Regions from separate parts of the Methylobacterium guangdongense genome, predicted to be linked through region 1. Evidence: predicted binding sites of a transcription regulator. Region 1 holds the regulator's gene; the other holds the start of a gene.
The links. Region 1 encodes LexA, which represses DNA repair genes until DNA is damaged. Its sites were predicted from a motif close to TGTTCNNNNTGTGTTCNG; they were not measured.
Positions count from the first base shown of each region.

Region 2: the regulator LexA is predicted to act here: its motif matches at 5,569-5,586, upstream of dinB (DNA polymerase IV).

Region 1 is NZ_JBBXMX010000009.1:133,684-147,905, forward strand. It holds gene AAHG09_RS18260 (ATP-binding protein) at 1-754, shown strand, start outside; gene AAHG09_RS18265 (DUF5682 family protein) at 764-3,094, shown strand; gene AAHG09_RS18270 (VWA domain-containing protein) at 3,091-4,254, shown strand; gene AAHG09_RS18275 (hypothetical protein) at 4,288-4,587, opposite strand; gene AAHG09_RS18280 (hypothetical protein) at 4,571-5,677, opposite strand; gene AAHG09_RS18285 (DUF4383 domain-containing protein) at 5,674-6,087, opposite strand; gene AAHG09_RS18290 (FAD-binding oxidoreductase) at 6,102-7,556, opposite strand; gene lexA (transcriptional repressor LexA) at 7,838-8,566, shown strand; gene AAHG09_RS18300 (ComEC/Rec2 family competence protein) at 8,560-10,815, opposite strand; gene gltX (glutamate--tRNA ligase) at 10,996-12,423, shown strand; gene gltA (citrate synthase) at 12,667-13,956, shown strand; gene AAHG09_RS18315 (DNA-3-methyladenine glycosylase family protein) at 14,022-14,222, shown strand, end outside.
Region 2 is NZ_JBBXMX010000023.1:25,527-39,748, reverse strand. It holds gene ssuD (FMNH2-dependent alkanesulfonate monooxygenase) at 1-690, shown strand, start outside; gene AAHG09_RS27160 (hypothetical protein) at 840-1,109, shown strand; gene AAHG09_RS27155 (hypothetical protein) at 1,207-1,437, opposite strand; gene AAHG09_RS27150 (FAD assembly factor SdhE) at 1,453-1,749, opposite strand; gene AAHG09_RS27145 (quinone oxidoreductase family protein) at 2,061-3,038, shown strand; gene pncA (bifunctional nicotinamidase/pyrazinamidase) at 3,049-3,675, shown strand; gene AAHG09_RS27135 (hypothetical protein) at 3,778-3,978, shown strand; gene AAHG09_RS27130 (hypothetical protein) at 4,038-4,295, opposite strand; gene dinB (DNA polymerase IV) at 4,464-5,546, opposite strand; gene rimO (30S ribosomal protein S12 methylthiotransferase RimO) at 5,817-7,181, opposite strand; gene pabB (aminodeoxychorismate synthase component I) at 7,555-8,925, shown strand; gene AAHG09_RS27110 (anthranilate synthase component II) at 8,922-9,545, shown strand; gene AAHG09_RS27105 (aminotransferase class IV) at 9,532-10,386, shown strand; gene AAHG09_RS27100 (DoxX family protein) at 10,383-10,814, shown strand; gene AAHG09_RS27095 (YciE/YciF ferroxidase family protein) at 11,242-11,775, shown strand; gene AAHG09_RS27090 (methyl-accepting chemotaxis protein) at 12,097-13,794, shown strand; gene AAHG09_RS27085 (hypothetical protein) at 13,804-14,145, opposite strand.

The DNA of each region.
Region 1 (14,222 bases):
CACCGCCGGGACCAGCGAGGAGGCGATCCGCTACGGCTGGAACTACGCCCTATTGCTCGCCAAGGGGCCAAGCCCCGAGGCCGTGGTCGCCTCGCCGGTGATGCGGGCGATGGAACGGGGCCAGATCGCCCGGGTCGAGGAACTGACCCGCATCCCCTCGGAGACCCAGGACAGCTTCATCACCATCCTGTCCGAGAAGACGCTGCCGATCCCCGAACTCAACGACGAGGTGCCGGCGGCCAAGGGCTTCAACCTCATCGCCACCGCCAACAACCGCGACCGGGGCGTCAACGAGCTGTCGAGCGCGTTGAAGCGCCGGTTCAACACCGTGGTGCTGCCGCCGCCCGCCACGATCGAGACCGAGATCGCCATCGTGGAATCGCGGGTCGCCGCCCTCAGGCGCGCCTTCGAGATCCCCGCCGAGCCCCCGGGCGCCGCCGAGATCCGCCGGGTGGTGACGATCTTCCGGGAGCTGCGCGAGGGCGTGACCGCGGACGGGAAGGCCAAGGTCAAGCAGCCCTCCGGCACCCTCTCGACCGCCGAGGCGATCAGCGTGGTCGGCAACGGGCTGGCGCTCGCCGCCCATTTCGGCGACGGGCGGCTGACCGCGCGGGACCTCGTCTCGGGGATCGGCGGCGCCGTGGTGAAGGACCCGGTGCAGGACGCCATCGTGTGGCGGGAATACCTGGAGACCGTGGTCAAGGAGCGGCCGGACTGGAAAGATTTCTACCGCGCCGCCCGCGAGATCGGCTGACCATCCGCGATGGCCGACATCCGGATCTTCGGCATCCGCCACCACGGCCCGGGCTCGGCCAAGTCCCTGCGGGTGGCGCTCGACGGGTTCGCGCCGGATTGCCTGCTGATCGAGGGCCCGCCGGAGGCCGAGCCGCTGCTTCCGCGCGCCGCCGATCCCGGCATGAAGCCGCCGGTGGCGCTCTTGGTCTATCGGCCGGACCGGTCGCGGTCCTGCGCGTTCTTCCCGTTCGCGGATTTCTCGCCGGAATGGGTCGCCCTGCGCTACGGCCTCGCCGCCGGGATCCCGATCCGGTTCGTCGATCTGCCGCATGCCGTGCGGCTCGCCGACGGGTTCCCGCCCGAGCCGACGCCCCCGGAGGCGGCGGAAGCGGCCGGCGACCCGGCCGGGACGGATGCCGCTGCGGAGCCCGAGGGCACAGATAAGACCAATCGGCCGGACCCGGTTGCCGCGATCCGGCGCGATCCGCTGGGCGAGCTGGCGCAGGCCGCCGGCCATGCAGACGGCGAGCGCTGGTGGGACGCCCTGGTGGAGAGCCGGGGCGGCGCGGACGGCGACGTGTTCGCGGCGATCGCGGAGGCGATGACGGCCCTGCGCGAGGCCGAGCCGCAGGATTCGGAACCCGAGGAGGCGGCCCGCGAGGCGCAGATGCGCGCCGGCATCCGGCGCGCCGCCCGGGACGGGTTCGCGCGGATCGCCGTGATCTGCGGTGCATGGCACGTCCCGGCGCTGCTGCGCCACGACGCCCGCGGTCAGGCGGCGGCCGACACCGCGACCCTGAAGCGTCTGCCCAAGGCCAAGGTCGCGGCCGCCTGGGCGCCGTGGTCCTATCCGCGGCTGGCCGCGGCGAGCGGCTACCGGGCCGGCGTGCTCTCGCCCGAATGGTACGACACCCTGTGGCACCACGAGGGCCGGGTCGCGGCCTACTGGCTCGCCCGGGCGGCGGCTTTGCTGCGGAGTGAGGATCTCGATGCCTCGCCGGCCTCCGTGATCGAGGCGGCGCGCCTCGCCGAGGCCCTTGCGGCCTTCCGCGGCCGCGCGCAGCCCGCCCTGGAGGATCTGGACGAGGCGGCGCTCGCCACCCTGTGCTTCGCCGATCCGGCCCCGATGGCGCTGATCCGGCGCAAGCTCGTGATCGGCGAGCGGCTCGGCGCGACCCCGCCGGGCAGCGCCGGCACCCCCGTGGAGGCGGATTTCGAGGCCCAGTGTCGGCGCCTGCGGCTCAAGCCCGGCGCGGAGACGGCCGAGATCACCCTCGACCTGCGCAAGGAGACCGACCTCGCCCGCAGCCAGTTCCTCAACCGGCTCCGGCTGATCGACATCTCCTGGGGGACGCCGCGCCATGCGCGCGGACGCGGCACCTTCAAGGAGGCGTGGGCCCTCGCCTGGCAGCCCGACTGGGTTGTCGAGCTGGTGGCGGCCTCGGCCGACGGCGGCACGGTCGCGGAGGCCGCCGCCGAGCGGGTGCGCGCCAGGGCCCGGGAGGCGACCCGCGTCGCCGAGCTCGCGGCCCTGATCGGCACGCTGCTCGACGCTAACCTCGGGGCGGCGAGCGGCGACGTGATCCGGGCCCTCGACGCCCGCGCCGCGGTCTCGGCGGACGTGTTCGACCTGATGGAGGCGCTGCCGCCGCTCGCGGACCTCGCCCGCTACGGCTCCGTGCGCGCCTCCGACACCGCGCCGGTCCTGGCCCTGGTGCGCGGGCTGCTGCCGCGGGCGGCGGCCGGCCTCGTCGCCGCCTGCCAGAGCCTCGACGACGCGGCCGCCGCCGCCGCTAAGGCGCGGATCGTCGCGGTCTCCGGCGCGGTCGCGCTCCTGGAGGATCCGGAGCTGACCGCACTCTGGCGGGACGCCCTGCGGGCGCTCGCCGATCAGGAGCACGTCCACGGCCGGGTGGTCGGACGGGCCGTGCGCCTCCTCCACGAGGGCGGCGCCCTGACGGATGAAGAGGCGGGCGAGCGCCTGCACCGCGCTCTGTCGCGGGCGACCGAGGCCCTGGCGGCGGCGGCCTGGATCGAGGGCTTTCTGGAGGACAGCGGCACGACGCTGATCCACGGCCGGGGCCTGCTCGCCGTGGTGGATTCCTGGCTCGGCGGCCTCGCGCCCGAGATCTTTTCGGAGTTGCTGCCGCTGGTGCGCCGGACTTTTGCGACCCTCGCGCCGGCCGAGCGCCGGGCCATCGGCGAGACTTTAGCCCGGCCGGCGGGGGCACGTGCCGGCGATGGGATCCCGGGGGCCACGTTCGACGCGGAGCGGGCCGCGCGGGTGCTGCCGATCCTGAGCCTGCTCCTCGGGCCGGAGCCCGTCGCCAAGAAAACGACCTCGGAGGAGACCGCGTGAGCGAGACCGAGCGCCTGCGCCGCTGGCGCCTCGTCCTGGGCGGCGGCCCGGCCGACGGCACCGGCTGCGCCCTGTCCGAGCGCGACCTGCGGATCGACGGGGCGCTCGGCGCCCTCTACGATTCCGACCGGAAGGCTGGGCTCGGCGCCTCCGCGCCCTCGGTGCCGCGCTGGCTCGGCGACATCCGCGACTACTTCCCGGCCTCCGTGGTGCAGGTGATGCAGCGCGATGCGTTCGAGCGGCTCGATCTCAAGCGCATGCTGACCGAGCCCGGGATGCTGGAGGCCGTGGTGCCCGACGTGGCCCTGGTCTCGACGCTGATCGCGATGCGCAGCCTCCTCGGCGGCCGGACCAGGGAGACCGCCCGGCTGGTGGTGCGCCGGGTGGTCGAGGATCTGATGCACAAGCTCGAGGAGCCGGTGCGGCAGGCGGTGAACGGCGCGATCGACCGGTCCCGGGTGAACCGGCGCCCGCGCCACGCGGAGATCGACTGGAACCGCACCATCCGGGCGAACCTGCGCCACTATCAAGCCGACTACAACACGATCATCCCCGAGACCCGGCTCGGCCACGGGCGCCGGAGCCGCGGCTCCCTGAAGGACGTGGTGCTGTGCATCGATCAGTCGGGCTCGATGGCGGCCTCGGTGGTCTATGCCAGCATCTTCGGTGCGGTGATGGCCTCGCTCCCGGCGGTCTCGACCCGGCTCGTGGTGTTCGACACCGCGGTGGTCGACCTGTCCGACACCCTCGACGATCCCGTCGAGGTGCTGTTCTCGGTGCAGCTCGGCGGCGGCACCGACATCAACCGGGCGGTGGGCTACTGCGCGTCGCGCATCACCCGGCCCGAGGACACGATCCTGGTGCTGATCTCCGACCTCTACGAGGGCGGCGTGACGGAGGGGCTGCTGGGCCACGCGCAGCGCCTCGTGGCCGCCGGGGTGCAGTTCGTGGCTTTGCTCGCTTTGTCGGATTCCGGCGCCCCGGCTTACGACCGGGCGCTGGCGGCCCGGCTGGCGGCCCTGGGCGTCCCGGCCTTCGCCTGCACGCCGGACCTGTTCCCCGACATGATGGCGGCGGCGATCCGCAAGGCCGACCTCGAAGCCTGGGCGGCCGGCGCCGGCATCGCGGCGGTGCGGGCCGATCCGGGGCCGGCGGGGTGATGGGCCGCCGCGCGGCGCGCCTGTCCCGACCGCTCAGCGCGCCCCGAGGCAGCCGGTCCCGGGCGCCGGCAGGACCAGCCACGCGCCCCCGGCATAGAGGCGCCGGACCGCCCCCGGCGCGGCGGGGCGCAGCACCAGATAGGCGCGGCCGGCCGAGACCAGGGCGCCGTCCCCGGACGACGCGAGCGCCATGGGCGACCCGAACGCCACGACGGTCTCCGGCTGGATGGCCAGGGTGGTCAGGGCCGTGACGCCGACCCACCCGCCGAGCGCCCCCGCGATGGCGGCGACCGGCAGGCCCCGCCGCGGATGCCGATCAGTAATCGTAGGCATGCTCGAAGCGGCCCCCTTGAGCCTCCACGGCGTGGATCTGCGCCGCGAGTTCCTCGACCGCGGTGTCGTAGCCGACGCGCCGCCAACCCGGCTCGGACTGGATCGGCATCGCGAACAGCGGCTCGGCCCCGTCGAGGACAACCGGACGGTCCGCCGGCAGGCGTACGGTCGTGAGGATCCGGCGGTTGCCGGCGATCTCCAGCACGGTCCGGCCGCGGGCGCCGAGGCCCCGGACGACCTCCGTGAAGGCCCGGTAGCGCGGCGTCTCCATCAGGGCGGCCGAGCCGCCCGTGCCGTTCGGGACCGGTCCGAGGAGCGTGATGCGCGGATCGGCGGCCACGTCGGTCGCGTCGAGTCCCGCCACAACGCTGCGGATCGTGAGCACCGCCGGGTCCATCCCGGCGAGCCACGCCATTCCCTGCGCGTAGAGCCACGTCACCCCGTATTGCAGCGTGAGCACCCCGCGCCGCTCGACCGCCCGCACCGACGGCACGAACGGCACCTCGTGCCAGAGCCGGGACAGTTCCCGGTCGAACGGGTAGCGGAACCACGGGGTCTGGCGCAGGAACACGGCGTAGTCGGCGAGCAGCCGCGCGTTGAATCGGTCCTCCTCCGTGGGTTCGGGGCCCCGCCACCACGCGGTCACCGCTCCGATGGTGCGCTCGTAGGCGCCTCGGATCAGCATCTCGGCGGTGAAGCTGAGGCCGATGATGTAATCGGTGACCGTCTGGCCCGCCGTGACGTCGCCGGTGCGGGAGGCCGCCCGGGTCGCCCCGCACAGGCTGGTCCAGAAGCCCGCGGTGGCCGCCCAATAGTCGAAGGCCGATTCCGATGAGGCCTGCGTCACCCCGGCGAGATCCGCGTAGGCGTAGACGATGTGCCATTCGGGGAAGGTCAGGTAGCTGTCGCCGGCCGCACGCTTGTAGCCCGCGGCGGCGATCCCGAACCGCGAGCCGCCCTGCAGCGCAGGATCGGGCTGGACCGTGCAGCCCCCCTCGATCGCCGCGACCGGCAGGAGGCAGGCGAGCGCGAGGAGGGCCAGCCCGGCACCCGCCCGGCGGATCGCCATGCGCCAGCGGCGGGCGCTCATGCGGCGACCCGCGCGGCGCCGCGCCACGGCCACCAGCCGAGCACCACGCCGGCGAGGCCGAGGCTCAGATGCGGGCCGTTCGAGAGCAGCGGGCTGTCCTGAAAACCCTTCAGGACCAGCGACAGGTCGAGGACACTCGACCCGGTGAACACCCCGACCACGCCGTCGAGGAGGTAGATCGCCCCGAAGGCGCGCAGGAAGGTCACGGCGGCGTCCCGCGACCACAGGGCGGCGGCGAGCGCCCACAGGCCGGAGGCGAGGTGGAGGGCGTCCTTGTAGACGTCGAGCCGGAACAGGCCGAACACGCGGCCCTCCGCGTCCCGGAAGGCCGGGATGAAGTCGGTGGCGGCGGCGAACAGCAGGATGGCCGCGAAGGCGAGGGCTGCCGCCTGGGGAGGCGTGAGTCTCACGGGCGGATCCTTGCTCAGTCGAGGTAGGTCGACCACAGGGCGTTCCGGAACAGCAGCCCCGGATCGTACCGGCGCTTGGCCGCCACGAAGGCGTCGAGCCGCGGATAGGCCCGGGCCATCTGGTCGCGCCGGGCATGCAGGCGGTAGGGCAGGTAATGGGCCCCACCGAGCGCCACGACGCGCTCGATCAGCGCCTCGGTCATGCGCATCATCGCGGCCTCGTCCTGCGGGGTGAGCCCCTGCGAGAACGACATCACCGCGCCGATGCGCGGGGTCGGCGCGTAGGCGAGCGTCGAGTCGGGGTCCGCCGCCACGTAGCGCAGGGTGACGTTCAGGCAGTCGCAGCCCGAGCCCGGGATGATCTGCCGGCAGGCGGCAAGGAACCCCGCGAACCGGTCGGGCGGCACGAAATACTCGTGCAGGATGTCGGTGCGGCTGCGGTCGCGCGCCGCGAGGTTGGCGACCGGCTCGTTCATCAGGCTGTTGCGGGTGGCGAGGCCCGGATCCAGCGTCGGGTTGAGCCGGGTCTCGGCGATCCAGCGGGCGCGCTTGCCGAATTCGCTGCCGACCTGGGCGCGGTAGATCTCGCGCGAGACCGCCGTGAATGCGCCCTGGCTGGCCGCCGCGGGCAGGACCTTTGGCGGGTGCTCCGCCTCCGCGTAGGTGACCAGGATCGCCTCGTCGAAGAACCCGGCCCGCGCCACCGAGAGCCGGCCATAGGCCATGCGCAGCCGCGGGTCGTGCGCCAGAGCGGCCACGAAGGCGGGGGCGAAGTCGGCCGACGGCATCACCGCGTAGGTCGGCGTCAGGAGGGCATTCGGCACCATCTCGACCACGAGGTCGACCACGATCCCGAACAGGCCGTAGCCGCCCATCGCCAGCCCGAACAGCTCGGCGTTCTCGGTGCGGGAGCAGGTCACGAGGCTGCCATCCGCCAGGACGAGGCGGAGGCTGCGGACCGTGGAGCCGAACGGCCCGCGCGGCGCCGGCCAGCCATGGGCGTTCACGCTGAAGGTCGAGCCGATTCCGAAATCGCTGTTCGACTGCATCACCGCCGGCGAGAAGCCGATCCGGTCGAGTTCCCGGATGACCTGCGACCAGCGCGCCCCGGCCCCGACCCGATAGAGGCCGGCGGCCGTATCGGGCTCGATCGGGCCACCCTCCAGGGTCAGTGCCGTCCCGTCGCGGGCGAGGCTCTGGCGGCCCATCGAGTGGCGCGCGACGCCGACCGCGACCGGGCGGCCCGCCGTGGCGGCGTCCCGGATCTCGGCGCGCACGGCTTCGATCAGGGCTTCGGTCGATCCCGTCGGGAGCTTGGCGTGACGCACCACCGGAGTCGGGTTGAGGCCGCTCGCATCGTTCAGGATGGTCCGCGGCGCGGCCTGGGCGGCCCGCGGCAGCAGTGCGGCGGCCGCCAGGACGCCGCCACCCGCGAGGAGTCCACGTCTGCTCGGTCGAACTCCGCCCATGCCGCGCCCCGTCCCGATTCGCTCACGGGGTGATCGAATCGCCCCGCCACGTATCCTGCGCCGGGGGCCTGTCCGGCGGCGTGAGCTTGCGCACCGGCCCGCAAGACCGATACGACGGGCGCATCCCGATCGCGGCTGACGGGCCTCGACAACCATCCCGCCGGACGGCACAGAGCGTAGCCATAACGCTCTTGCAGAACACTTGCGGAACGTTTAACCTGTTCGCGATTTGTTTCAGCGGCCGTCCCCGGGGCGGTCCCAAAGCCGCGAGGCCCCCGTCGATGCTCACGCGCAAGCAGCTGGACCTCCTGCGGTTCATCCAGAGCCGCATGCAGGAATGCGGCGTTCCCCCCTCCTTCGACGAGATGAAGGATGCGCTCGACCTCAAGTCGAAATCGGGTATCCACCGGCTGATCACGGCCCTGGAGGAGCGCGGCTTCCTGCGCCGCCTGCCGAATCGGGCGCGCGCCATCGAGGTGATCCGTATTCCGGAAAGCCTCTCGCAGGCGGCTTCGCCGGCCCCCGAGCCGCGCCGCTTCACCCCGAGCGTGGTGGAGGGCGGCAAGTCCCGGCAGCCGGCGGCCTCGCCGATGCCGGCGAGCGCGCGGATGATCGACGAATCCGGCCGGGCGGTCTCGATCCCGGTCATGGGCCGGATCGCGGCCGGCACGCCGGTCTCGGCGATCCAGAACCAGAGCCACGCCATCACGCTCTCGCCGGACTTCCTCGCGGGCGGCGAGCATTATGCTCTCGAGGTGCGGGGCGATTCGATGGTCGAGGCCGGGATCCTCGACGGCGACCTCGTGGTGATCCGCAAGCAGGACACCGCCAATACCGGCGACATCATCGTGGCGCTGATCGACGACGAGGAGGCGACGCTCAAGCGCCTGCGCCGCCGTGGCTCCTCGATCGCCCTGGAAGCCGCCAACCCGGCTTACGAGACCCGCGTTCTGGGTCCCGACAGGGTCCAGATCCAGGGCCGGCTCGTCAGCCTCGTGCGCCGCTACTGAAGCGGCTCGGCCGGGGCTTCGGCGCCGGCCTCCACCGGGGCCTGAGGCGCCTCGGTCGCGGCCATGCCGCCGGCCGTTTCGGCGGGGGGATCGGCTTTGGGTGCGGGCCGGGGGCGCCAGGGGACGGACCGGCCGTCGCCATGGGCGGTCTGCATCGTGAATCCGGCCCCGTCGGCCCGAAGGGCCACGGCCCCGTGTGCGGCCAGGACCCGGCGGTCGATCACCAGCGGCCCCATACAGGTCGGCGGTGCCGTGAGGCTCGTGATCAGCACGGCCGCCCGGGCGCAATCCTCCGGGAAGGCCCGGCGGTCGCGGACCAGGGTGACCGGCCTCCCGTCCCGCAGGAGGGCGGTGCAGCCGAGCCGGTCGCAGCGCCCCCCGGCGCGCGCGCCGGACCCGCGATCGAGCCGCCGCCCGTCGCCATCCGCCTTCAGCCATTGCTCCAGCACGAAATTTGAGGGGCTGCCGAGGACCGAGAGGCTTCCGTCAGGGCCGCGCACGGCGGCGCCCCAGCCCTGGCGGTCGACGTAGAGGTCGTGGCGCTCCGGCCGGGCCAGCAGGCCGAGGCCCAGCAGGATGGGTGGCAGGGCGAGCCAGCGCAGCCGCGAGGCCGGCAGCGTCGCCAGCAGCAGGGCCGCCGTCAGGGCGGCGAGCGCGCCTGTGCCGAAGGCCGGTACCACGAGGCTCGCCCGCTCGAACCCGGCGATCCAGTTCGAGATCGCCAGCATGCCGCCCACCGCCTGCCCCATCAGCCACCAGACCGGCCGGTCGAGGGCGAAGGGATAGGCGAGGCACCCGATCACGGCCGCGGGCATCACCACCAGCGACACCAGGGGCAGGGTCAGCGCGTTGCCGATGAGGCCGAAGGGCTGGATCGTCTGGAAGTGGTAGGTGGCGAAGGGCGCGGTCGCGATCTGCGCCACCAGCGTCGTCGCCAGCGTCCCGGTGACCGCCGACAGGCCGGTCCCGACGAGGCGGCCGATCCGCCCCGCCCCGGGCCGCACGAACAGGCGCCCGTCGATCAGCCGGGCGCAGGCGATTAGCCCGGCGACCGCGCCGAACGACATCTGGAAGCTCGGGCCGAGCAGCCCCTCCGGCTCGCGGGCGAGCGCGATCAGGGCGGCGAGCGCGAGGTTGCGCATCGACAGGGCCGGCCGGTCGGCCAGGATCGCCCCCAGCATGATCAGCGTCATGATCAGCGAGCGCTCGGCGGCGATGTCCCAGCCCGAGAAGGCGCAGTAGGCGCTCACCCCCACCATGGCGAAGCTGGCCGCGATCTTCTTGATCGGCCAGAACAGGGCGCAAAACGGCACGAGGGCGAGGGCGGCCCGCACCAGCCAGAACACGACGCCGGCGGCCAGCACCATGTGAAGGCCCGAGATCGAGACCACGTGGTAGATGCCGGCGGCGCGCAGGGCGTCGTTGGTGGCCGGGCCGATCAGCCCCCGCTTGCCGGTCACCAGGGCGGCCGCCACCGCCCCCGCCTGCCCGCCCTCGGACTCCGCGATCCGGCGGGTCAGGGCGTTGCGGGCCTCGTCCAGCAACGCGGCGAGGCGTAGGCCCAGGGGCGGCGGTTCCGTGGGTGCCCGCACCGTCACTGCCCCGAGGAGCGAGCCGACCGCGCCGATCCCCTGGAAATACGCGTCCCGGGCGAAGTCGTAGCCGCCGGGCCGGGCCGCCTCCGGGGGCGGCAGCAGGCGGGCGGTCGCCGCGATGGTCTCGCCGGGCCGCGGGATCGGCGTCTTGCGGAACGAGACCCGCACCCGCACCGGCCGCGCTTCGGGTCCGAGCCCGGCAAAGCTCTCCACCCGGATCACCAGCCGCGCGCCGACCTCGCGCTCGTCGAGGGCCTCGACCGTCCCGGTGAGCGGTCCGATCGTGGTCCGGGCCAGGATCGGCGCGGCCACCTGCGCGACCCGCCAGGTCGCCGCCGCGAAGCCGAGGAAGGCGAAGCCCGCTGCCAGCGCCAGCGCCATCGCCACCGGCCGCGCCCCCAGGAACGGCACCGGCGCCAGCGCCAGGGCGGCCCCGATGAGCGGCGCGGCCAGGATCGGCGTTCCGTCAGCGGCGCCGAAGTAAACGAGAATCCCGGCCCCGAACGCCACCGCCAGCCAGGGGAACAGGCGGCGCTGCTCCGCCTCCCGGGTGAGGCCATCGGCCACCCAGTGGCGGAACGCCGGGAGCGCAGGCACGCGCGGGCCGGTGAGCGCCAGGGCGCCCCCCGTCAGCCTCGCGCCGATCCGCCGCATTGCCCCTGCCCCGATCCGCGCGACCTGTCGTCGGCGGCCGGGCGATTCCCCGGCTGATTCTTAACGCATCCGCGGCCCCGTGCTACAGGCGGCGCTTCGTGCTACGTGCGCCCTGTCGAGCCCGCTCCAGTCGCGCTCACCCTTTCGCGCTCCCCGCCCCGCCCCGAACATACCGGACCGATGTCCTCAGCCGTCGTCACGCGCTTCGCCCCCTCGCCCACCGGCTACCTGCATATCGGCGGGGCCCGGACGGCCCTGTTCAACTGGCTCTACGCCCGCCACACGGGCGGCAAGATGCTGCTGCGCATCGAGGATACCGACCGGGAGCGCTCCACCAAGGGCGCGATCGACGCGATCCTCGACGGACTCACCTGGCTCGGCCTCGACTGGGACGGCGACGTGGTGTTCCAGTTCGCCCGGGCCGAGCGCCACCGGGCCGTGGCCGAGGAACTGCTGGCCGCAGGCCGCGCCTATCATTGCTACGCCACCGCCGAGGAACTCACGCAGATGCGTGAGACCGCCCGCGCCGAGGGCCGGGCTCCGCGCTACGACGGCCGCTGGCGCGACCGTGACCCCTCCGAGGCGCCGGCCGGCGTCAAGCCGGTCATCCGCCTGCGGGCGCCCACCGAGGGCGAGACCGTGGTGGAGGACGCCGTCCAGGGTCGCGTGACCTGGGCCAACAAGGATCTCGACGACCTCGTCCTGCTGCGCTCGGACGGGACGCCGACCTACATGCTCGCCGTCGTCGTCGACGACCACGACATGGGCGTCACGCAGGTGATCCGCGGCGACGACCACCTGACCAACGCGGCGCGCCAGACCCAGATCTTCTCCGCGCTGGGCTGGGACGTGCCGAAGATGGCCCACATCCCGCTGATCCACGGGGCCGACGGGGCCAAGCTTTCGAAGCGCCATGGGGCCCTCGGCGTCGAGGCCTATCGCGATCTCGGCTACCTGCCGGCCGCGCTCCGCAACTACCTCGTGCGGCTGGGCTGGAGCCATGGCGACCAGGAGGTGTTCTCCACCGAGGAGATGATCGCGGCCTTCGATCTCGGCTCGGTCGGGCGCTCGGCGGCGCGGTTCGACTTCGCCAAGCTCGCCAACCTCAACGGCCTCTACATCCGCGGCAGCGCCGATGCCGACCTCGTGGCGGCGATCGAGACCATCCTGCCGCAGGTCGGGCCGGAGCGCGGCCTGTCGGCGCCGCTGCCGCCGGACCTGAAGGCCAAGCTCACCCAGGCCATGCCGGGTCTGAAGGAGCGGGCCAAGACCCTGATCGAGCTCCTCGACAGCGCCTATTACCTCTATGCGCAGCGCCCGTTGAGCCTCGACGACAAGGCCCGCGCCCTCCTCTCCGACGAGGGCCGCGCGCGCCTCGCCGGGGTGAAGCCCGCCCTGGAGGCTCTGCCTGAATGGAGCGCGGCCTCGACCGAGGGTGCCGTGCGCCAGTACGCGGAGGAGGCGGGCTGCAAGCTCGGGCAGGTGGCCCAGCCCCTGCGGGCGGCGCTCACCGGCCGGACCACCTCCCCGCCCCTGTTCGACGTGATGGCGGTGCTCGGCCGGGACGAGACCCTGGCCCGGATCGGCGATCAGGCGCCGCAGGGCTGAGGCCGCCTGTCCGGCCGGGAACCGCCGGTTGCGGCCCGGATTTCGCTTGGTGGGATTCGTTTAACGAATTCGCTTGGCGTCGGGGTCCGGTTGTCACCGACCCCGTTGCTGCTGCAGTGCCGTTTGGGTAACCCATGCCTGTGAGCACCCGCAGCATAACGCGGGTGCTTGAGGCCCCCGGGGCCGATTCGGCACAGCCCGAGTTCGGCATCCGCCACGTCGCCAGAGAAGGGTCCACGATCCATGAGCGCACCCAGCACCATCACCGTGGACGGCAAGACGATCGAATTGCCGGTCAAATCCGGCACGATCGGGCCGGACGTCATCGACATCGGCAAGCTCTACGCCCAGACCGGCGCCTTCACCTTCGATCCGGGCTTCACCTCGACGGCGAGCTGCGAATCGAAGATCACCTACATCGACGGCGACGAGGGCGTGCTGCTCTACCGCGGCTACCCGATCGAGCAGCTCGCCGAGAAGGGCGACTTCCTCGAGACCTGCTACCTGATGCTGTTCGGCGCCCTGCCGACCGCCGCCCAGAAGGCCGATTTCGACTACCGGGTCACGCGCCACACCATGGTGCACGACCAGATGAACCGGTTCTTCACCGGCTTCCGCCGCGATGCGCACCCGATGGCCGTCATGGTCGCCTCGGTCGGCGCGCTCTCGGCCTTCTACCACGACTCGACCGACATCACGGACGAGAGCCAGCGGATGATCGCCTCGATCCGCATGATCGCCAAGATGCCGACGCTGGCGGCGATGGCCTACAAGTACTCGATCGGCCAGCCCTTCGTGTATCCGAAGAACGATCTCGACTACACCTCGAACTTCCTGCGGATGTGTTACGCTGTTCCGTGCGAGGAGTATGAGGTCAACCCGGTCTTCGCCAAGGCCCTCGACAAGATCTTCATCCTGCACGCCGACCACGAGCAGAACGCCTCGACCTCGACCGTGAGGCTCGCCGGTTCCTCGGGCGCCAACCCGTTCGCCTGTATCGCCGCCGGCGTCGCCTGCCTCTGGGGGCCGGCCCATGGTGGCGCCAACGAGGCGGCGCTGAAGATGCTGATGGAGATCGGCACGCCGGAGAACGTCGGCAAGTACGTCGCCAAGGCCAAGGACAAGAACGATCCGTTCCGCCTCATGGGCTTCGGCCACCGGGTCTACAAGAACTACGATCCCCGCGCCCGGATCATGCAGAGCACCACCCACCAGGTGCTGAAGGAACTCGGCAAGACCGACGATCCGCTGCTCCACGTCGCCATGGAGCTGGAGCAGATCGCCCTCAAGGACGACTACTTCATCGAGAAGAAGCTCTACCCGAACATCGATTTCTACTCGGGCATCACCCTCAAGGCGATGGGCTTCCCGACCGACATGTTCACGGTGCTGTTCGCCGTGGCGCGCACGGTCGGCTGGATCGCCCAGTGGGCCGAGATGATCGAGGATCCCTCGCAGAAGATCGGCCGCCCGCGCCAGCTCTATGTCGGCCCGGCCCAGCGCGACTACGTGCCGGTGGACCAGCGCGGCTGAGGCGGGACCTGTCCCGAAACACGATCAGCGGGGCGGCCGAGAGGCCGCCCTTCGCGTTTGCGGAGGTGATCGAACGCCGCCTGCCCTACCGCCCACCCTACGACTGGGCGGCGATCCGCGCCTTCCTGGCCAAGCGGGCGATTCCCGGCGTCGAGACGACGGACCCCGCGGCGGCCTACGCCCGCACGATCAGCGTCGCGGGACGGCACGGCCTCGTGACGGTCGAGCCGGGCGGCGACGGCCTGCGGGCGACGCTCCACGGTGTC
Region 2 (14,222 bases), on a different contig from region 1:
GCCGAGAACGGCCGGCTGATCTACCCGCCGGTGCAGAAGCCCTATCCGCCGCTCTACTTCGGCGGGTCGTCGGCGCCCGGCATCGCGGTGGCGGCCCAGCATTGCGACGTCTACCTCACCTGGGGCGAGCCCCCGGCCCAGGTCGCCGAGAAGATCGCCTCGGCCCGCCGCGCCGCGGAGGAACGGGGAAAGACCTTCTCGTACGGCATCCGCCTGCACGTGATCGCCCGGGAGACGGAGGCGCAAGCCTGGGAGGCGGCCGAGCGGCTGATCTCCAAGCTCGACGACGCCACCATCGCCAAGGCGCAGGAGACGTTGAAGCGGCAGGATTCCGTGGGCCAGAGCCGGATGATGGCGCTCCACGGCGGCCGCCGCGACAAGCTGGTAGTCTCGCCGAACCTCTGGGCCGGCGTCGGCCTCGTGCGCGGCGGGGCCGGGACGGCGCTCGTCGGCTCGGCCGATCAGGTCGCCGACCGGATGAAGGAGTATATCGACCTTGGGATCGACCGGTTCATCCTCTCGGGCTACCCGCACCTGGAGGAGGCCTACCGCTTCGCCGAGCTGGTCTTCCCGAAGCTGCCGCTGCGCGCCACCACGGGCCGCCCGGCGACGAACGCCCGCAACGACGGCCCGTTCGGTGAGATCATCGCCAACGACCTCGTGCCGGCCAAGCGCGTTGGGGCGCATTGAGGAGCAGATCGGTCTGTCCTCCAGTATTGGACATGGCTGATCTGCATTCGCGCCATCCGGCTGTCATGGTGACGCCATCCTTGGCGTCCATCCGCCCCGTCCATCGCCGCGCGCCGTACGCGCGCGGCCGGGACGCGTGAAGGATGTCCATGACTTCGACCAAGACGGCTCTGCTGGCTCTCGCCCTGTGCTTCGGCCCTGCCGCGGCCTTCGCGGAGCAATCCCCCGCCCGGGAAGCCCTCAAGCAGCACTGCACCGGCGATTACATGGATTACTGCAGCGCCTACGCGCCGGGCGGCCCGGAGGTCGAGGCCTGCTTCAAGGCCAACCTGAAGAAGCTCTCCGCGGGCTGCTCGGCGGCGATCACCGCCTACAAGAAGGAGCAGCGGGCGACCAAGCGGGTCAGCGAGGCGCGCTGAGCGCCCGGCCCGTCCGGCCTCTCCACCCGTGCGCCGCTCGGCGTACGGGCGTACCGATGCTCCTGTCGCTCTGGCCGCCGGAGCCTCAAAAAACCCCTTACGCGTCCGGCCCGACGATCTCCGCCAGCGCCGCCTCGACCCGGCCGCGGAAGAAATCCGCGTTGGGCATGTCGGCGGTCATCGCGGCGGCCCGGGCCGTGGCCTGCCGCAGGATCTCGGCACGGAGCGCCGGATCGGAACGCTCCATCATCTCCAGCATGATGCGCACCACGAGCTCGGTCGCGATCGACCGGGCCGGGTGGTCGTAAGTGGGCTTCGGTTCGTCCATCGGGGCTGTTCGCTCTCAGGAATGGATCGGCGCGTCGTGCCGGTGGAACGCGCGCACGCGCTGCCAGACCGCCGTGTCGTAGTTCGAGGGCGTCTCGACCTCGCCGGTGAGCCACTTGAACAGGTCGCGGTCCGGCACCTCGATCAGCGCCTCGAACTGGTCGAGCTCCGCCTCCGACAGATCGCCGATCTCGGCATCGGCGAATCGGCCCATGATCAGGTCCATCTCGCGGATGCCCCGGTGCCAGGCGCGATACAGGAGGCGACGGCGGCGCGGATCGAGATCGGCGCTCGTGCGGGTGGTGCCGGACATTTTTTTCAAGACTTCCGGTCGGAGGAATGGGCGGGCGTTCACGCCAAGATAGGCGGTTGGCTGCCCTGGATCCAGGATCCGCACGGTACACGACACAAGCTCGGCCAGTGTTGGACCGGCACTCCAACCCTTCACCTCAGGATGAGGTGGAGGATTGGATGCAATCGCGCGCCGTCGTGTCCTGTGCAGGATCCGACGCCGGAGGCAACCGAAGCGCGACCGTCGAAAAGAAAAAGAAATTGCCTCCGCCGGTCGCTCGGTTATTCCGAATGCCAACGCCCCGGGACGGGGCGGCAAGCGGGAGTCCAACGATGCCGAAGGCGATCCGGGTCTACGAGTACGGCGGCCCCGAGGTGATGCGCTTCGAGGATGTGCCCCTGGCCGAGCCCGGTCCCGGGCAGATCCGCGTGAAGCAGGCGGCGATCGGCGTCAACTTCATCGACATCTACTTCCGCACCGGCGCCTACAAGTCGCCGCACCTGCCCTACACCCCCGGCAAGGAGGGCGCCGGCACCGTCACGGCGGTCGGCGAGGGCGTGACCCAGTTCAAGCCCGGCGACCGGGTCGCCTACGGCTCGGTGGCGGATGGCTGCTACGCCGAGGAGCCGGTGATCCCGGCCGCCGCGGCCGTGCCGATCCCCGACGGCGTCGACGAGAAGACCGCCGCCGCCATGATGCTCAAGGGCCTGACCGCCGAGTACCTGCTGCACCGGACCTACGCGGTGAAGCCCGGCGACACGATCCTGTGGCACGCGGCGGCCGGCGGCGTCGGCCTGATCGCCTGCCAATGGGCCAAGTACCTCGGCGCCACGGTGATCGGCACCGCCGGCAGCCCCGAGAAGGCCGAGCTCGCCAAGCAGAACGGCTGCGACCACGTCATCCTCTACCGGGAGGAGGACGTCGCCAAGCGGGTCCGCGAGATCACCGGCGGCAAGGGCGTCCCGGTGGTCTATGACGGCGTCGGGCAGGCGACCCTGATGGGCTCGCTCGACAGCCTCGCGCCGATGGGGCTGCTGGCGAGCTTCGGCTCGGCCTCCGGGCCGATCACCGGCCTCGACCTGGGGCTGCTGGCGCCGCGCGGCTCGCTCTACGTGACCCGCCCGACGCTCGCGACCTTCTCGTCGAACCGCGCCACCCTGGAGGAGGCGGCCGCCCGCCTGTTCAAGGTGGTGCGCGACGGCGCGGTGAAGATCGCGGTGAACGCCACCTACCCGCTCGCCGAGGCGCAGCAGGTCCACCGCGACCTCGCGGGCCGGGAGACCACCGGCTCGATCGTGATGCTGCCGTGACGTCCACGCCGTGACACCGGGCGCCGCGGACCTGCTCCTCGTCATCGACGTGCAGGTCGACTTCCTTCCGGGCGGGGCGCTCCCCGTCCCGGGGGGCGACGCGGTGGTCGGGCCGGTCAACGCGCTGCAGGACCGCTTCCGCCATGTGGCCCTGACTCAGGACTGGCACCCGGCCGACCACGTCTCCTTCGCCGACACTCACGCCGGGCGGGCGCCCTTCGAGACCGTGGCGCTGCCCTATGGCGATCAGGTGCTGTGGCCCCGGCACTGCGTCCAGGGCCTCCCCGGGGCGGGTTTCGCGCCGGGGCTGGCCACCGACCGGGCTAGCCTCGTGATCCGCAAGGGGCTGAACCCGCGGGTCGACAGCTACTCGGCCTTCCTGGAGGCCGACCGGACCACCCGTACGGGGCTCGCCGGGGCGCTGCGGGAGCGCGGCATCACCCGGCTCGTCCTGTGCGGCCTCGCCACGGATTTCTGCGTCGCCTGGAGCGCCCTCGACGCCCGCGCGGCGGGCTTCGACGTCTGCGTGGCGGCGGATGCGGTGCGGGGGATCGACGTGGACGGATCGCTCGCGCAGGCCTGGGCGCGGATGGAGGCGGCGGGCGTGCGCCGGGTCGCGGCGGCCGAGATCGGCTGACCCGCGCTCGCACGACCCGGGAGGCGAACCGCCGCACGGCCAGCGGGAGACTGTCCCGGCTCCGACGCGTTGGCCCGGCTCCAGCATCCGACAGGAGCCAGCATGTCGAACAAGCATCCCAAGACCGAGACCCCCACGGATGCCGACCTCAAGGGCAATCCCGGGATCGGAACCTCGAAGGGCATGAGCGGCGCCGACCCCGCGGATCTGCAGGCCGATTCGACCTTCGAGGGCGACGTGGACAACGAGACGAAGCTCGACGGCGGCATCGACCCGAACCACCGCCCGCGCAAGAACGCCTGAGATCTGCCAACTTCACGTTGGCCCGGATGCCGCGTCGGCGCCCGGGCCGGCGGTTCCGTTCAGCGGACCGGGGTGCGGGCCGGCGCCTTCCGCCCATGCGGCTCCGGCACGGCGGTCGGGGCGGGGATGGCGCCGGTGACGATCCGCTCCTCGTCACCGGGGGTCGGCACGTAGAGGCGGCCGGGGCTCGCGGTGTAGCCCCTGAGCAGCGCCGTCTCGGAGGCGCCGAAGGCGGAATTGCCATCCGCGAGGGCGGCGCCGGCCGAGAGGGTCAGAGCCAGGGCGGAGGCGGCGGTCAGGAAAGCAGGCTTCGACATGCGGGCGGGTCCTTGTGCGCGACGGTTTCCGATCCGGCGGCGCCCGTGCGTTCGGTGCCGCATGCCGTATCGGCAATCTGGGGTGGCCCTGCCGGGCGGAAAGTGCGGCACCGCACAATAGGCGCCGCGTCGCAGCATAAGATTTCTAACCTAAAATTGATCTACCGATTAAAGCTCTAACCCGAGTTGCATCGGCCCCGTTTCTTCCCCCTGTGCGAAGCCCGACAACGACACCCCGACCAGCCGGGCGCTGCGCCGCAGGGGAAACAGGCCGGCGAGCAGATCGAGGCCGATTCGCTCCAGGCTCGCCCGGTCGGGCACGGGGGCCACGAGCGACTTCGCCCGGGTGACCTGGGCGAAATCCGAGAACTTGAGCTTCAAAGTCACGGTCCGGCCGCGCATGCCCTTGGCGGCGGCCCCGGCCCAGACCTTGTCGAACAGGGGCACGAGCCGCGCCGCCAAAACCTCGAAGGCGGCGGTGTCGTCCGAGAAGGTGGTCTCGGCGCCGATCGACTTGCGCACCCGGTGGGCGCGCACCGGCCGCGCGTCGATCCCGCGGGCGACGGCGTGGTAGTAGGCGCCGGCCGAGCCAAACGTGTCGCGCAGGCGGTCCGGCGTCCAGGCGCGCAGATCCGCCCCGGTGTGGATCCCGAGCCGCTTCATCTTGGCCTCGGTCACCGGGCCGACCCCGTGGAAACGGCCGATCGGCAGCTCTGCCACGAAGTCCGGCCCCATGGCGGGGGTGATGACGAACAGGGCGTTCGGCTTCCTGTGGTCGGACGCCACCTTGGCGAGGAACTTGTTGTACGAGACCCCGGCCGAGGCGATGAGCCCGGTGCGTTCCAGGATCTCGGCCCGGATCGCCTTGGCGACCGCGGTGGCGGTGGGCAGACCCAGATGATTCTCGGTGACGTCGAGATAAGCCTCGTCGAGGGCCACCGGCTCGATGACGTCGGTGTGCCGGGCGAAGACCGCGCGGATCTCTTCGGAAATCGACCGATAGACCTCGAAGCGCGGTTTCACGAACAGCAGGTCCGGGCAGAGCCGCCGCGCGGTCGCTGACGGCATGGCCGAGCGGACGCCGAATTTCCGGGCCTCGTAGCTCGCGGCCGCCACCACGCCCCGCTCCCGCGAGCCCCCCACGGCCAGGGGCTTGCCGCGCAGGGCCGGGTCGTCACGCTGCTCCACGGAGGCGTAGAACGCGTCCATGTCGATGTGGATGATTTTTCGGAGCGCGACCTCCGGATCCATCGCCGCCTCGGGGCCTGACCAAGGTTCCTGATCTGTTCTGAAAGACCTTGCTGGGCGGGCGCGGTCAAGCTGCGCCGGGCGCGGCGTCAACAGGGATATCCCACCCACTCCCCTCATCCTGAGGTGACCGCGAAGCGGGCCTCGAAGGAGCCCTCCGGCCAGCCGCGCGATTTCTGGAGGGCTCCTTCGAGGCCTCCGCTCCGCTGCGGCACCTCAGGATGAGGGCGCGGGTCGGAGGTTCTGTTCAACCGCCCGCGGCGGCGTCCCGCCTCAGGCCAAGCTGCCGTAGAGGTCGTAGGCCTCGGCCCGGTCGATCTTCACGGTGACGATGTCGCCGACCCGCACCGGGCGCCGGAAGGCGGCGTGGACATTGCCGTCGATCTCCGGCGCGTCGGCCTTGGACCGGCCCCGCGCGACCCCGCCCTCGACGGCATCGACGATGATGGGCAGCCGCTTGCCGACCTTGGCGCGCTGCAGCCGGAGCGCGATCCCGTTCTGGGTCTCCATGAACCGGCGCTTGCGCTCGGCCTTCACCGCGGGCGGGACGAGATCACCCAGCGCGTTGGCGGTGGCGCCCGCCACCGGCTCGTACTCGAAGCAGCCGACCCGATCGAGCTTGGCCTCCTGCAGCCACGCCAGCAGCTCCTCGAACTCGGCCTCGGTCTCGCCGGGGAAGCCGACGATGAAGGTCGAGCGGATCGCGAGGTCCGGGCAGATCTGCCGCCAGCTCCGGATCCGGTCGAGCTGGCGCTCCTGGTTGCCGGGGCGGCGCATCCGCTTGAGCACCGAGGGGCTCGCATGCTGGAGCGGCATGTCGAGATAGGGGAGCACCTTGCCCTCGGCCATCAGCGGGATGACCTCGTCCACGTGCGGGTAGGGGTAGACGTAGTGCAGCCGAACCCAGGCCCCGAGCTCGCCGAGTTCCTTGGTGAGGTCGTAGAACTTCGCCCGGACCTGCCGGTCACGCCACGGGCTCTCACTGTAGCGGATATCGACCCCGTAGGCGCTGGTGTCCTGGCTGACGACCAGAAGCTCCTTCACGCCGGCCTTCACCAGCTTCTCGGCCTCGCGCAGCACGTCGGCGGCGGGGCGGCTGACGAGGTTCCCGCGCAATGACGGGATGATGCAGAAGCTGCAGCGGTTGCTGCAGCCCTCCGAGATCTTCAGGTAGGCGTAATGGCGCGGGGTGAGCTTGATCCCCTGCGGCGGCACGAGGTCGAGGAACGGGTCGTGGGCCGGCGGCACCGCCTCGTGGACGGCCGCCACCACCGACTCGTAGGCCTGCGGCCCGGTCACCGCCAACAGGTCGGGATACTTCTCGCGGATCTCTTCGGGCTGCGCGCCCATGCAGCCGGTGACGATGACCCGGCCGTTCTCCGCCATGGCCTCGCCGATGGCCGAGAGCGACTCCGCCTTGGCGGAATCGAGGAAGCCGCAGGTGTTGACGATCACCACGTCGGCGCCGTCGTGCCGCCGGGCCAGCTCGTAGCCCTCGGCGCGCAGGTGCGTGAGGATCCGCTCGGAATCGACCAGGGCCTTCGGGCAGCCCAGCGACACGAACGAGATTTTCGGGGCCGAGGCCTTGAGGTCGGGAGCCTTGGGAGCCGGCGTGGCAGGGGCGGGCGTGGCGGTCATGGGCGCATTCGATGGGTCGGACGCCGCCCGCGCGTATGGCCGGTAAGTCAACCACACGGCGCGCGAGGACGAGAATTCGGGATCGCGCTCCTATAGCGGTTCCGGTCCGTCGGCGCGAGGCCGGCCGCCGCAGGGGTGGCCGGCCCCAGGCGCGAGGCTTCGCACGAGCGAAAAACTTGGCTGTTTGCCAGATACTTGCCGGCGGATCCTCAGGCCGCGCATGAGGCGGCGAGGCAACCGCCCTGCGCGTCGGACACGGCCCGTCCGCACCCAGCGGTGGTTCCTGCGTGGAACTGCCGCTTCCCCCGCGGCATCGCCTGTGCGACGGCAACAGATGACGCACAGCCAGAGGATAGCGGGCCCGAACCCGGTCATGTGGACCCGAGAGATTCCCTTCATCGATCCCGTCGCGGCCGCCGCCCGGCTGCGGTCCCTGCCGGGGCTCGCCTTCCTCGACAGCGCCATGCGGCACGACCCGCTCGGGCGGCACTCGATCGTGGCCGCCGACCCGTTCGCGCGCTTCCGCTTCCGCGATGGTCTGGCAACCCTGAACGGCACTTCCGTTCCGGGCGGCCCGTTCGCAGCCCTGCGCGCCTGCCTCGCCCCCTACCGGATCGCGCCCGACCCCGAAAACCCCTTCCCGGGCGGGGCGATCGGCTATCTCGCCTACGATCTCGGCGCGGCCCTGGAGCGGGTCGCGGCGCCGGCCCGGCGGGCGGGGCTGACCGACGACATCGCCCTGAACCTCTACGACACGGCCCTGGTGATCGACCACGCCGCCGGGACGGCCCGGCTCGTCGCCACCGGCTTCCCAGCCCTTGAGCCCGCCGCCCGGCAGGCCCGCGCGGAGGCGCGGCTGGCTGCCTTCGCCGACCGCCTCGGCACCGAACCGGCCGAGCCCCCAGGCCAACCCGGAAACGAATTCACGTGGCGCTCGAACTTCGACCGGCAAAGCTATGAGAACGCTGTCGAAAGGGTCCGCGCCTATATTCGCGCCGGCGACATCTACCAAGCCAACATCGCCCAGCGCTTCATCACCGACCTGCCGGCGGATTTCGATCCGTTCGCCCTCTACCGGCGCCTGCGCGCCACCAATCCGGCGACCTTCGGGGCCTATCTGGAGTGGGAGGGGCTGAGCGTCGCCTCGTCCTCGCCCGAGCGCTTCATTCGCCTCGACGGCCGGCACGTGGAGACGCGCCCGATCAAGGGCACCGCCCGCCGCCTCGACGACCCGGAGGCCGACCGCGTGGTCGCCGAAGCGCTCCAGGCCAACGTCAAGGAGCGGGCCGAGAACGTGATGATCGTCGACCTGCTGCGCAACGACCTGTCGCGGGTCTGCAAGCCCGGCAGCGTCGCCGTGCCCACCCTCTGCGGCCTGGAGACCTACGCCAACGTCCACCATCTGGTGTCGGTGGTGACCGGACAACTCCGCGACGGGCTCGACGCCCTCGACCTCCTGGAAGGGACCTTTCCGGGCGGCTCGATCACGGGCGCTCCGAAGATCCGCGCCATGGACATCATCACGGAGATCGAGGGCGACGCGCGGGAACTCTATTGCGGCGCCATCGGCCGGATCGGTTTCGACGGGGCGATGGACACCTCGATCGCGATCCGCACCGTGTTCATGGACGACCGGCAGGCGGTCCTGCAGGCCGGGGGCGGGGTGACCCTGCTGTCGGAGCCGGGCCCGGAATACGACGAGACCCTGGCCAAGGCCGCCCGCGTGTTCGAGGCCTTCGCATGATCCTCGTCCTCGACAACTACGATTCCTTCGTCTTCAACGTCGTCCGCTACTTCGAGGAGCTGGGTGAGGACGTCCGGGTCGTGCGCAACGACGCCCTGGACGTCCCCGGCATCCGGGCGCTCGAGCCGGAGGCCCTGGTGGTGTCGCCCGGCCCCTGCACCCCCGCGGAGGCCGGAATCTCGCTGCCGGCGATCCGGGATCTGTCCGGCACGGTGCCGATCCTCGGGGTCTGCCTCGGCCATCAGGCGATCGGCGCGGCCTTCGGCGGCACGGTCGCGCGGGCGCAGCGCCCGCTCCACGGGCAGATGACGCCGATCGCCCATACCGGCGCGCGCCTGTTCTCCGGCCTGCCGGCGCCGATGCCGGTCGGGCGCTATCACTCGCTCGTGGTGAATCCCGGCCCCGACATGGAACAACACCTCTCCGTCGACGCGGTCTCGCAGGAGGGCGAGGTGATGGCGCTCTCGCACCGGACCCACCCGACCTACGGCATCCAGTTCCATCCGGAATCCGTGCTGACCGAGGGCGGCCACGCCCTGTTCGCCAACTTTCTGGGATTGGCCCGCGCGTGGCGGGAGCGGCGTGATGCACCGGAAGGACGCCGCGATGCTGTGGCGTGACGGGGCGCTCGCCCCCGGGACCACGGCCCCCCTCGACCACACCGACCGCGGCCTGACGCTCGGCGACGGCCTGTTCGATACGGCGCTGGCGCTCGGCGGCCGCGTCGCCTTCGAGGAGGCCCACATCGCCCGCCTCGTGGCCTCCGCGGCGACCCTTGGCATCCCGGCCGAGCCGGAGCGGATCCGCGCCGCCCTGCGGAGCCTCGCAGGGCAGGGAGATCGGCTCGCGATCCGCACCACCCTGACCCGCGGCTCCGGCCCCCGGGGCCTAAAGCCGCCGGAGGACCCGCACCCGACGCTGTTCGCCACCGCGGCGCCGAGCACCCGGGCCGTGGCCTTCGCGCCCCTGCGCCTGTGGCCGACCGCCATCGCCCGCAACGACACCTCCCCCGCCAGCTGCCTGAAGACGCTGGGCTATGGCGACGGTGTGCTGGCCGCCCGGGAGGCCGCTGCCGCGGGCTTCGACGAGGCGCTGTTCTGCAACACGCGGGGGCGGGTCGCCTGCGCGGGCACCGGCAACCTCTTCGCCCTGTTCGGCACGACCCTGGTGACGCCGCCCCTGGCGGACGGCGTGCTCGCCGGGATCGTGCGGGCGGAGATCTTTGCGGGGCTCGCCGCCGGATGCGGGCTGCGGGCCGAGGAACGCTCGCTCGGCCTGTCCGAGTTCCTGGGCGCGGAGGCCGTATTCCTGACCAACTCCCTGCGGCTCCTGGCCCCCGTGACCGCCATCGGCGACAAGGGCTTCCCGGGCGCCGGCCACCCGGCGGTGGCCGGCCTCATGGCGGCTCTGCGGGCTCGCGTGGCCCAATCCTGCGGCGTGGCCGAGGAGGTGGTCGCGTGACCGATCAGGGACTCGAGACCGGGCGGCGCCGGCTGCGCTACGCGCTCGCGGCGATCTACCTGTTCATCGGCGTGGTCCACCTCGTGGCGACCGACGCGATGCTGCCGCTCATGCCCGATTGGGTGCCGGAACCGCGCCTCGTCATCCAGGCCACCGGCCTGTGCGAGATCGCCGGCGCGGTCGGCCTCCTCACCGGACGGTTCCGCCGGGCCGCCGCGATCGGCCTCGCGCTCTATGCGGTCTGCGTCTACCCGGCGAACCTCAAGCACGCCTTCGCGCACATCCACGTCGACGGCATTCCGGATTCCTGGTGGTATCACGGGCCGCGCCTCGCCTTTCAGCCGGTCTTCGTCTGGGCGGCGCTCTGGGCCGGCGGGCTGATCGACTGGCCGTTCCGCCGTGCCGGCCGATCGACTCGGATCCCGTGATCCAGGGATCACGGCATCCCAGGATCCCGGCACCCCAGGATCCCGGAGACGCGGGATCACAGGATCAAAGGCCACCGCCCCGGCACGCGGGCTTAATGCGCTTCCCGGACAGGTGGAGCAAAGCGGAACCTGATTCGGGATCCAGCACAAAAAGCGCCACGCCGGCGGCACGGGTCGATTGAGAACGTCGCCGAGCGGGGTCCTGCGCCGGATCCCGGGTCGCATTCCGCGGTCGCCGCATGCGCCCCGGACAGGGGCCGTGCCGACCGGCGCGATGCCGTCTCCCCGGATCTCCGTTCAAGACCGCAAGAGCGCTTGTTCCTCCCCAGGGTGAAAAGATCGGCCGGATACGCCCGGCGGGAGCGGCGTTCCCCGTCCGGAAGCCGCGCCCCCCGGCGCGGCGTCCTCGCACCGGAGACAGACCGCCATGGCCAAGCAGAAGACGCTGCACGACGCCTTCTACGAGACCCTGAAGGACGTCTACTACGCCGAGAAGCAATCCGTGAAAGCGCTCAAGAAGTCCGCCAAGGCGGCCGAGCACGACGAACTCCGCCAGGCGTTCGAGACCCATGCCGAGGAGAGCGCCCAGCAGGTCGAGCGCCTGACCCAGGTGTTCGAGATCATCGGCAAGCCGGCCCGGGCCAAGACCTGCGAGGCGATGCAGGGCATCGTCTCCGAGATGGAGGAGGATCTGGAGGATTTCGAGGACAGCCCGGCCGCCGACGCGGTGCTGGCCGCCTGCGCCCAGGCGGTGGAGCATTACGAGATCGCCCGCTACGGCACCCTGAAGACCTGGGCGGCCCAGCTCGGCTACGCGGAGGCCGCCCAGCTCCTCGACGAGACCCTGCAGGAGGAGAAGAAGACCGACGCGCTGCTGTCCAAGATCGCCGAATCGATCAACACCGCCGGCACCCCCGAGGATGCCGAGCCGTCGAAGGGCAAGGGCAAGAAGGCCGCCTGAGCGCGCGGACCCGGCGCCGTCACGGCGGCGCCGGGTCTTCCGTTCGCGACGTCCCGCACCAGTGCGCGAAGACGGGTATCCGGCCCGAATTCTACAGGCCGGCATGCCGCTCAATAACGTACCGACGCATGTTGATCTTGATACTTGAAACAACTGCTCTTAGAATTATCATCACTTCCGGGCACTGATCTCACGAAAAATTCGAGACATTGAACACTACATCATGATGTGATAAGCCCCGTCGATCGTCATCAGGTCGGTCGAAAGATAATTTCTTTCTGACAATACCTGACTTGAAGATAACTTCGGGTGGTATTGCCATTGAAGATCCTATCTCGCGTCAAGATACTGACGAAGATTATCGCTCCACTGGTAATCGTAGCGCTGATCAGCGCCGTCACCGCGCGATCCGCGATCGGCACACTGGATTCGATCCAGGCGCGCAGCAGCTTCGTGGCGGATTACCTGATGGTCCGGCTGATGGGCCTGCAGGACGTCAAGATCGCCCTCGGCGACGCCGCCCTCATGAACCGCAACATCCTCGTCGGCGAGCCGAAGGCCGACCTCGCGGATTACAGGAACCGCTACGGCGCGTCCGTCCGGACCACGCTCGCCACCCTCGACCGGCTCATCGCCGCGTCGCGCTCCGAATCCGACCGGGCGAAGGTCGCGGCGATCCGCGGGATCACCGCGCCGCTGTTCGACATCGTGGCGCGCAGCAACGCGGCGGCCCTGGCGGGCGACCTGGACGGGGCGCTCCGGATCTCCCTCCAGGAGGCGCTCGCGGGCCGCAAGGCGTTCCACGCGGCCATGGGGGCTCACATCGCGGAGCTGGAACGGCAGATCGAGGACGGCAAGCACGCGACGCGGGACGAGGTCGAGCACGCGACCCGCGTCCTGATCGTCACCACCGTGGCGGGGCTGCTCGCGGCGCTGGGCGTGGCCGGTGGGATCGCGGTGATCGGGATCACGCGCCCCCTCGACAGGCTGGTCGTCGCCCTGGAGCGGATGGCCGGCGGGGCGAGCGACGTCACCCTCGAGGCGGCGGGCCGCCGGGACGAGATCGGCGCGGTCGGCCGCGCCGTGGAGGGCATCAAGACCATGGTGGCCCGCAACGCGGCCGCGGAGGCGGAGCGCCGGCACGCGGACGAGGCCGCCGCGGCGGCCGAGCGCAAGCGCGCCATGATGGGCTTGGCCGACACCTTCGAGCAGGCGGTGGCTCGCATCGTCGGAATGGTCTCGAACGCGGCCGCCACCCTTCAGGACACCGCCAGCCGGATGTCGTCCTCCGCCCGGGAGACCGCCAGCCAGTCCACGGCCGTGGCGGCTGCCGCCGAACAGGCCGCCGCCAACGTCAACACCGTGGCGGCGGCCACCGAGGAGCTCAGCAGCTCCATCCAGGAGATCGGCCGGCAGGTGACGGGCTCGACCGACCTCGCCCGGCGGGCCGTCGGCGAGGCCGATCAGACCGCCGCCCAGGTCTCCGCCCTGAGCGCGGCGGCGACCCGGGTCGGCGACGTGGTGCAGCTGATCGCGACCATCGCGGCCCAGACCAACCTCCTGGCGCTCAACGCCACGATCGAGGCGGCGCGCGCTGGCGAGGCGGGCCGGGGCTTCGCCGTGGTGGCGGCCGAGGTGAAGGAACTGGCGAACCAGACTGCGAAGGCCACCGAGGAGATCGCCGGCCAGATGGCCCGGATCCAGGGCGCGACGGGCGAGACGGTGGGCGCCATCGGCACGATCACCGGCCGCATCCACGAGATCAACGCCGTCGCGGCGACCATCGCGGCGGCGGTGGAGCAGCAGGGGGCGGCCACGCAGGAGATCGTGCGCAACATCGGTCAGGCGACGGCCGGCACCCAACAGGTCACCGACAACATCACCGGCGTGGCCGAGGCCTCGGAGCAGACCGGCCGGGCGGCCGACCAAGTGCTCACGGCGGCGACCGACCTGTCGCGCCAGTCCGAGCAGCTCGCGGCCGAGGTCGACCGGTTCCTCAGCACCGTGCGGGCGGCGTGAGGGCCGCCGTCAGTTCGGCTTCTCGATCGCGCTGAGCGGCGTCCAGTAGCAGCGGTCCTGCCCGGCCGCCGGGGCGATGCAGCCGTAGCTCATCGTCCGGGATTCGAGCCGAACCTCCTCGCCGGGCTTCCAGTTCCGGCACTCGCCGCTCGCGAGACTGCCCTGCAGGAGCTGCCCGAACCCCGACTCGTCGCCGGCCATGACCAGCTTGAACAGGCGGTCGGTGACCTCCTGCGTGTGACAGCCGAACCGCCCCTGCAGGATGGTCTCGGCACTGGCGGGCCGGGGCAGGGCGGTGGCGGCCAGGACGGCGAGGACCGGCAGGGTGAGGGCGGGGAGGATGCAGCGCATGGGCGGCAACATATCCGCGGGTTGAGGCCTGTCGAGCCCTCGGGACGCGCCGCGCCCCGCGCAGGATCGTCGCGCCG